2 linked regions of the Sphingobium yanoikuyae genome follow. The protein of the gene in region 2 binds, or shares a complex with, the protein of the main gene of each other region. Links are inferred from orthologs where the notes say so. Each region holds a gene or a part of one and is shown on either strand. Other genes may lie near its edges.

The links.
Region 1: the proteins of clpA (region 2) and clpS are in contact, whole or in part, in a solved structure (PDB 1LZW), measured with the Escherichia coli proteins. The link is inferred for Sphingobium yanoikuyae from one-to-one orthologs.

What each region holds. Positions count from the first base shown.
Region 1 is NZ_CP139979.1:4,907,155-4,911,333, reverse strand. What follows is about bases 768-3,735. They hold clpS (ATP-dependent Clp protease adapter ClpS), read right to left. Parts: upstream 2,454-3,735; coding sequence 2,082-2,453; downstream 768-2,081. Other genes in these bases: U0025_RS22880 (PHA/PHB synthase family protein), read right to left, coding at 3,639-3,735; U0025_RS22885 (phasin family protein), read right to left, coding at 2,631-3,497; U0025_RS22895 (hypothetical protein), read right to left, coding at 1,339-1,938; U0025_RS22900 (glycerol-3-phosphate dehydrogenase), read right to left, coding at 768-1,195. Outside these bases: more of U0025_RS22900, read right to left, coding at 1-767; more of U0025_RS22880, read right to left, coding at 3,736-4,179. UniProt on the Escherichia coli protein: Involved in the modulation of the specificity of the ClpAP-mediated ATP-dependent protein degradation.
Region 2 is NZ_CP139979.1:801,267-805,521, forward strand. The notes cover bases 378-3,421. They hold clpA (ATP-dependent Clp protease ATP-binding subunit ClpA), read right to left. Parts: upstream 3,039-3,421; coding sequence 717-3,038; downstream 378-716. Other genes in these bases: U0025_RS03760 (DUF1192 domain-containing protein), read right to left, coding at 3,195-3,392. Also shown: U0025_RS03750 (hypothetical protein), read right to left, coding at 1-290; U0025_RS03765 (NAD(P)H-quinone oxidoreductase), read left to right, coding at 3,495-4,255. UniProt on the Escherichia coli protein: ATP-dependent specificity component of the ClpAP protease. It directs the protease to specific substrates. It has unfoldase activity. The primary function of the ClpA-ClpP complex appears to be the degradation of unfolded or abnormal proteins.

The DNA.
Region 1 (4,179 bases), 4.1 Mb from region 2 along the record:
AATCGCCGCCGGGGAGCGGCGCATCCGCCGTCCAGTCATCGCCCGCGAGCGCAGGCACGAGCGGCTTCAGCAGGGCGATCGCATCGGCCGCGAGATGACGGTAGGTGGTGATCTTGCCGCCATAGATGCTGAGCAGCGGCGGCGCGTCCTCCTCCCGGTCGAGGTCGAGATGATAGCCGCGCGTCGCCGATTCCGACCGGGCCGATCCATCGTCGATCAGCGGCCGGACGCCGGCAAAGGCCCAGACGACATCGGCGGGGCTGATCGACCGGGCGAAATAGCGGTTCGCGCCCTCGCACAGATAGGCGATTTCCTCGGCACTGGCCTCGATCGGATCGACGCCATCCTGATGATCGCGGTCGGTGGTGCCGATCAGCGTGTAGAGATGCTGATAGGGGATGGCGAAGAAGATGCGGCCGTCGGGCAGCTGGAAGAAATAGGCCATGCCATGGTCGAACAGGCGCGGCACGACGATATGCGATCCGCGCACCAGCCGGATGAGCCGATCGGCGCGGCGATCAGCCCGATCCAGCAGGTCGAGCACGGCGGGACCAGTGGCATTGACCACGACCCGCGCATGGAAGGTCTGCGCCTGCCCGGCCGCATCGCGCGCATGGATGCGCCAATGATCGCCGGCCTGCTCCAGCCGCAGCACCTGCATGCGGGGGCGGATATCCGCGCCATGATCGGCGGCGTCGCGGGCATTGAGGATGACCAGGCGGGCGTCGTCGACCCAGCCGTCCGAATAGACATAGGCAGGGCCGAACCCCGCCCGCAGCGGCGCGCCGGCGACATGCTGGCGCAGGTCGATCGCCTCCGTCGCCAGCAGGGCGCGGCGACCACCAATATGATCGTAGAGGAAGAGGCCGAAGCGCAGCAGCCAGCGCGGGCGCAGCCCCTCGACCCAGGGCAGGACGAAACGCATCGGCTGGATGATGTGCGGCGCGATGCGCCACAGCCTTTCCCGTTCAGCCAGGGATTCGCGGACCAGGCCGAAGGCCCGATGTTCCAGATAGCGCAGCCCGCCATGGATGAGCTTGGTCGAGGCCGAGGAAGTGCCCTGTGCCAGGTCGCCCCGTTCGAGCAGCAACACGCTGGCCCCCCGCCCCGCCGCATCGCGCGCGATGCCGCACCCGTTCACCCCGCCGCCGATCACGGCAAGGTCGTGGATGAAAGGGGCCGTCTCCTGCGTCACGCCGCCCTTCTAGCGGCAAAATGCTGCCCCCGATATTAACGAAGGCAAGATCGTGAAAATTCATCCGGCCAGCCCCATGCGCGATAGCCCATGGTGCCGGCCGGATGTCTGCGAGCCCCCGCGCTCGTCAGAAGGGCGCGCCGTCAGGCGAGGCTGTCGACCACCAGACCGCTATTGCTGCTGCTCGTGGCGCTGCTGGTCGATCCGTAGAGCGACTGGCTGAGGCTGGAGCGGAGATTTTCGAGGAAGGCGATGATCGAATCCAGCTGATCGGTGGCGCTGGTCGCGCTCGTCTCGCTGGTCGTGCTGTCGTCATCGCTGCTGTCCTCGACCGGGCGCGGCGGCGGTGGGCCGCGCATGCCTTGCGGCCCCTGCATCCCGTCCATGGCGGCCAGGCCGTCGATGCTCATCTCGTCGCCAGACGACGCCTCCGCGCCGCCCGGTCCCTGGGCAAAGAGGCTCTGCAACTGCGCCGCCTGATCCTCGGTCAGGGTGCCGGCCGACACCTGCTCGTCGATCAGGGAATCGATCCGATCCTTCATCGAGGACGGATCAAGCCGTGAACTGCCCGAACTGGCGGAGCTGTTGAGCGCGGAATCGATGGAATCGAGCGCGGTTTCGAGCGCGTCGCCATCCGTTTCCGAGATGGAACCGGCCTCCACCGCGGCGTCGATGCGATTGGTCATCGACATGCGCGGCGATGGCGGCATGGTCATGCTGTTGTAACTGCTGATAGTCGTCATGCTGGAAGTCCCCACTTCGTTTAGCGGGACCATTCATGCCGAATAAGTCTGAAAAAACATTGTATTTCAATCATGTAATTGATTGAAATAGAGGCGCTACACTGACCAAGAAAAGGTTAAGCGCGCGCCCTTACCCGATGATATCAGGCCTTTTCCAGCGTGCATTGCAGCGGATGCTGGTTCTGCCGGGCGAAGTCCATCACCTGGTTCACCTTGGTCTCGGCCACTTCATAGCTGAAGATGCCGCACACGCCGACGCCGCGCTGATGGACGTGCAGCATCACCCGCGTCGCTTCCTCCATGTCCATGCGGAAGAAATGCTGAAGGACATGCACGACGAACTCCATCGGCGTGTAATCGTCATTCAGCATCAGCACCTTGTAGAGCGACGGCTTCTTGGTGCGGGTGCGGGTACGCGTGGCGACGCCGATGTTCGGGTCATTGTCGCCCGTATCGTCCTGATCCGGACCGGCCCTGAAGGGCGCGCCTGCCGATGCGTTGAAGAGATGGTTCATGATGCAGAAGAATATGGCGATTTGTCCTGCCAAGGCAAGGGGGCCGACCGCATGCCATCGCTGCGTAACCACGTTTCCCCGGCGAGAAAAAAGGCGATGCTCCGACCGGAGCACCGCCCTTGTTCGTCATCCCGGCCGGATATCGGCCCGGGAATTCGGCTGTGAAATCAGCCCGCCTCAGGCGGCGAGCGACTTCACCTTGTCGGTGACCAGGGTCACGCGCGCGGTCAGCGGCTGGCTGATGTCGCCGGCCAGCTTCATGAAGGCTTCGCTGCTCTTGGCGGCTTCCTTGGTGAACTCGTCGAAGCTGCTCGACAGGAACTGGCTCTGCAGCTGGAAGAATTCGGTCGGGGTCTTGGCGGTCGAGAAGCTCTTGATCGAGGCAGTCGCCTTCTCGAAGCTCTTGCGGCTGTAGTCGACGGCTTCCTGGCCCAGCGTCTCGAAGCCCTTGGCCGCGATCTTGCCCGATTCCACCAGCGCTTCGACATTGCCCTTGGCGATGTCGCTCAGCTCTTCCATCGCCTTGGTCGACTTTTCGACACCGGCCTTCGCCTTCTCATTCAGGTCGGCATAGGCCGTTTCCATCTTGGCCTTGGTATCTTCGGCGAACTTCTTACCGGTTTCGAGGATATCGTTCATGATCAATGTTCCTTCCGTGGCAGGCAGCGTCTTCGCTTTGGTCTTCGGGGCGGACACAGGCTCCGGAGCCACTACCGCCTCAACATCTTCAACAATCGGTTCGGGTGCGGCATCCACCGCCGTCGTCGCCGCGACCACCGCCACCGGATCGGCAACGGGTGCCGGTTCCGCAGCAGGGGCTTTAGCAGCAGCAGCGACCGACGCCGGCTTCTTTGCTACCGGCTTGGGCGCGGACGCCTTTGCCGGAGCAGCCTTGGCGACGGGTTTGCGCGGGGCAGGCTTTTTGGGCGCGGGCTTTTCACCCAGGGCGGACTCAGCCGCCTTGAGTGCCTCACTGGCAGACAAGGTTGCGGAACCGCTTTTCGCGACCGGCTTGGCACGCGCAGACTTAGGGGTAACGGCCATCGACCATCCTCCGTTTGTTGCACTGCACAATAAGCCTTATCCCAAAGGATTACAAGGCCCATTGTGCAGTGCAACAAATCAGACATATTGATGGCTTGGCACTGATCAGCGGCCAATGGGGAATGGCTGAAATCCGCGCCTCTAACGGGCTTTTACGTAACGTCCGGGCGCATCTTCTATTGCCCGAAGCTTGCCGCCGCCCGGCTTGCGCGCGCCGCGGACAGCCACCTCGCGCGAATCGATGCCGCGCAGCCATTCGGCCCAGTCGGGCCACCAACTGCCCTTGGTCTCGCGCGCAGCTGCAACAAAATCATCCAGCGTCGGCTGCGGTGCATCGGCGGTCCAATATTGATATTTCTGCGCGACCGGCGGGTTGATGACGCCGGCGATGTGGCCCGAGCCTGCCAGCAGGAAGCGCACCGGCCCGGCGAGATGCTCGGTCAGTTTCCACACGCTTTCGAGCGGGGCGATATGATCCTCCTTGCCGGCCTGGACATAGGCGGGGGTGTGGATCTGCGTCAGGTCGATCGGCGTGCCCGCGACGCTGATCGCGCCGGGCACCACCAGCATATTGTCGCGATAGAGCTGAGTCAGATAGTCGCGATGCCAGCGCGCCGGCAGGTTGGTGGTGTCGCCATTCCAGTAGAGCAGGTCGAAGGGCGGATAGTCCATGCCGAGCAGG
Region 2 (4,255 bases):
ATGCCGTCCCTACGTCCCTTTGTGGTTTCAAAGGCTTCATCAATAGATGTCTCAGATGCGATCAGGGTATCGCCCCACCCAGAGGCGCGCACTGAGGGCACAGGAAAATTCGAGTTATGCACCTCTCGTGACGCATTTCGCTTCCCCTCAATGCTGTCTTCAATCCATCTCAGCGTAAAGACGAAACCGACAATGAGGCATATCCCAATCGGCAAGAAGCGCAAAAAGCCAATCTCTTCAAACGCCTTTGATATAAAAGGCGCATAGAAAAAAAGCGCAGCGATGCTCAATATGAACGAAATGAAACGGGCTAAGCGATATCGGCACATGTGCATTTTGATACACTTGAGTTGCCGATGTCCGCAACAAAGTGATTATTGCCGAACGACTTTTCCGCGCATCGTCGGCTATCGCTTGTCATCTCTCCAAAAGCAGACCGTCTCAAACTCACCCAAGTTGGCCTTCCCTTTTCTTCTCCGCGGCTCCGCGTGATTCATTTTCGCGCGGAGCCGCGGAGGCACGGAGATAGTGGATGAGGGCTAGCCGCCTGTGCGGCAATGACGGCAAAAGAGGGGGGAGTAACGGCGCGGGGATGCGGCTCTTTGTGGCGCGTGCCCCTTCACACCGTGCTGCGTACGGTCCCCCTCCCCGTGCCGGGGAGGAATAAAAAAAGGCGGCCCTCTCGAGCCGCCTTTCCCATGGGTTTGTGAAGCCGCTTATTTCGTGCCTTCCGGCGCCTTGGCCTTGCCGCCCTTCTTGCCGCCCTTCTTGGGCGCGGCGGGGGTGATCTGGAAGGCCAGGGCCTCATCCTTCATATGGACATGGACTTCGCCGCCATGGACCAGCTTGCCGAACAGCAGTTCCTCGGCCAGCGGCTGCTTGATCTTTTCCTGCATCAGGCGGCCCATCGGGCGGGCACCATAGAGCTTGTCATAGCCCTTCTTGGTGAGCCAGGCCTTGGCGTCCTCGTCCAGGGTGATGTGGACGTCGCGATCGGCCAGTTGCAGTTCCAGTTGCAGCACGAACTTGTCGATGACGCGGGCGACGATTTCCGGCGGCAGATAGCCGAACGGCACGATCGCATCGAGGCGGTTGCGGAATTCGGGGGTGAAGAGCTTCTTCACCGCGTCTTCCTGCACATCCTCGCGGGTCAGTTCGCCGAAACCGATCGATTCCTTCGCCATGTCCGACGCACCGGCATTGGTGGTCATGATGAGGATGGTGTTGCGGAAATCGACGGTCTTGCCGTGGTGATCGGTCAGGCGGCCATTGTCCATCACCTGCAACAGGATGTTGAACAGGTCGGGATGCGCCTTCTCGATCTCGTCGAGCAGCAGGACGCTGTGCGGCTGCTGGTCGACGGCATCGGTCAGCAGGCCACCCTGGTCATAGCCGACATAGCCCGGAGGGGCACCGATCAGGCGGCTGACCGAATGGCGTTCCATATATTCCGACATGTCGAACCGCTGCAGCGGGATGCCGAGCAGGGTCGCGAGCTGGCGTGCCACCTCCGTCTTGCCGACGCCCGTGGGACCGGAGAAGAGATAGTTGCCGATCGGCTTGTCGGGATCGCGCAGGCCGGCACGCGACAGCTTGATCGCGGAGGACAGCACCTCGATCGCCTGATCCTGGCCGAAGACGACGCGCTTCAAATCGGTGGTCAGCGATTCCAGCACGCTCTTGTCGTCCGACGACACGGTCTTGGGCGGGATGCGCGCCATGGTGGCGATGACCGCCTCGATCTCCTTGGGGGTGATCGTCTTCTTGCGCTTGGAGGGCACCACCAGCATCTGCATCGCGCCGACTTCGTCGATCACGTCGATCGCCTTGTCGGGCAGCTTGCGGTCGTTGATGTAGCGGGCCGACAGCTCGACCGCCGCCTTGATCGCGTCCGGCGTATATTTGACGTGATGATGCTCCTCGAACGCGGTGCGCAGGCCGGTCAGGATCTTGATCGTATCCTCGACCGACGGCTCGTTCACGTCGATCTTCTGGAACCGGCGCAGCAGCGCGCGGTCCTTCTCGAAATGGTTGCGGAATTCCTTGTAGGTGGTCGACCCGATGCAGCGGATCGTGCCGCCCGACAGGGCCGGTTTCAGCAGGTTCGAGGCGTCCATCGCGCCGCCGCTGGTCGCGCCGGCACCGATGACGGTGTGGATCTCGTCGATGAAGAGGACCGCATGCGGCATCTTCTCCAGTTCGGTGACGACCGCCTTCAGCCGCTCTTCAAAGTCGCCGCGATAGCGGGTGCCGGCCAGCAGCGCGCCCATGTCGAGCGAGTAGATTACCGCTTCCTTGAGCACGTCGGGCACTTCGCCCTCGACGATCTTGCGCGCCAGGCCTTCCGCGATCGCGGTCTTGCCGACGCCCGGATCACCGACATAAAGCGGGTTGTTCTTCGAACGGCGGCACAGGATCTGGATGGTGCGGTCGACTTCCGACGACCGGCCGATCAGCGGATCGACCTTGCCGCGTTCCGCCTTCTCGTTGAGGTTGACGGTGAACTGCTCCAAGGCACTGTCCTTCTTGCCCTTGCCGTCCTGCACCTTCTTTTCCTCCTCGGCTGCCCCCTTGGTCTCCTGACGCTCGGGCGTGGGCGTGCCCTTGCCGACGCCGTGGCTGATGTAGCTGACGGCATCGAGGCGGCTCATGTCCTGCTGCTGCAGGAAATAGACGGCATAGGATTCGCGTTCGGAAAAGAGCGCGACGAGGACATTGGCGCCCGTCACCTCATCCTTGCCGGACGACTGGACATGGAGGATGGCGCGCTGGACGACGCGCTGGAAGCCGCTGGTGGGCGAGGGGTCGCTGGCGCCCTCCACCTTCAGGCTGTCAAGTTCGGTGTCGAGATACTGGGTGACGGCATCGGCCAGTTCGCCCAGTTCCACGCCGCACGCCTGCATCACCTTCGACGCATGTTCATCGTCGATCAGCGCGAGAAGCAGATGCTCCAGCGTCGCATATTCATGCTTGCGCTCGGACGCATGGGTCAGCGCATTGTGCAGGGTGGTTTCAAGGGCGGCTGCGAAAGATGGCATGTCTTTTCTACTCCTGGCCCCGGTTAGGGGCTGACTTGAACCTTATGTCGGCATTGCTCGACGACGGTTCAAGGGAGAGGCCCTGACCGCCGGAATTGCCAGACTGCCCATGCCCGGTGGAGCCCTTGGTCGGGCCGTCAGGGGCGAGGCGCGGGTTCATCGCTTGAATAACGCCTCGGCAGTTGCCTTATGGTTAACGGCGCTTTCAATTTTTGTTCGAGTGCGGGTGATTTCGGTTTCCAGCGCCCTGATGCGCGCTTCCAGTTCCGCAACGGACAGGGGACCCAGATCCTGTCGGAGCAGTTGGGCCAGCGGATCATCGGCCTTTCTCGGCAGATCATTGTCCATGTCCATAAAGGGTAATGTTGACCCTGTAGGCTAGTCTGTCAATAAGAAGCGAAGCTCCGTCCGTCGATTTTGGGTGCGGCGCAATATCTCTGGCCCGGGGGGGCACATATGATCCTCGACAGTTTCACGATTCCATCGCAGATGACGGCCATCGGCATCCCGGTGCCGGGCGGTCCCGACGCCCTGGTGCCCGAACAGCGGCCGGTGCCGGTGCCCGGCGAGGATGAAGTGCTGATCCGCGTCGCCGCCGCCGGCGTCAACCGGCCCGACGTGCTGCAGCGGCAGGGCAAATATCCGCCGCCGCCCGGCGCATCCGACATTCCCGGACTCGAAGTGGCGGGCACGATCGTCGCCGCCGGCCGGTCCGCCGACATGCTGGTCGGCCAGCGCGTCTGCGCGCTGCTGCCGGGCGGGGGCTATGCCGAATATGCGATTGCGCCGGCCGGCCAGTGCCTGCCGGTGCCCGCGGACTATGACCTGGTCGAGGCGGCGGCGCTGCCCGAAACCCTGTTCACCGTGTGGACCAACCTGTTCGAGCGCGCCTATGTGGTCGGCGGCGACCGGGTGCTGGTCCATGGCGGCACCAGCGGCATCGGCACCATGGCGATCTCGCTCTGCCGCCTGTTCGACATAGAGATCATCGTTACCTGCGGCAGCGACGACAAATGCGCGCAGGCGCTCGAATGGGGCGCTTCCCATGCGATCAATTACAAGAGCCAGGACTATGTCGCCGAGGTGAAGCGCATCACCGGCGGGCAGGGGGTGCAGGCGGTGCTCGACATGGTCGGCGGCGACTATGTCCCGCGCAACATCGAATGCATGGCCGAAGATGGCCGCCATGTGTCGATCGCGGTGCTGGGCGGGGCCAA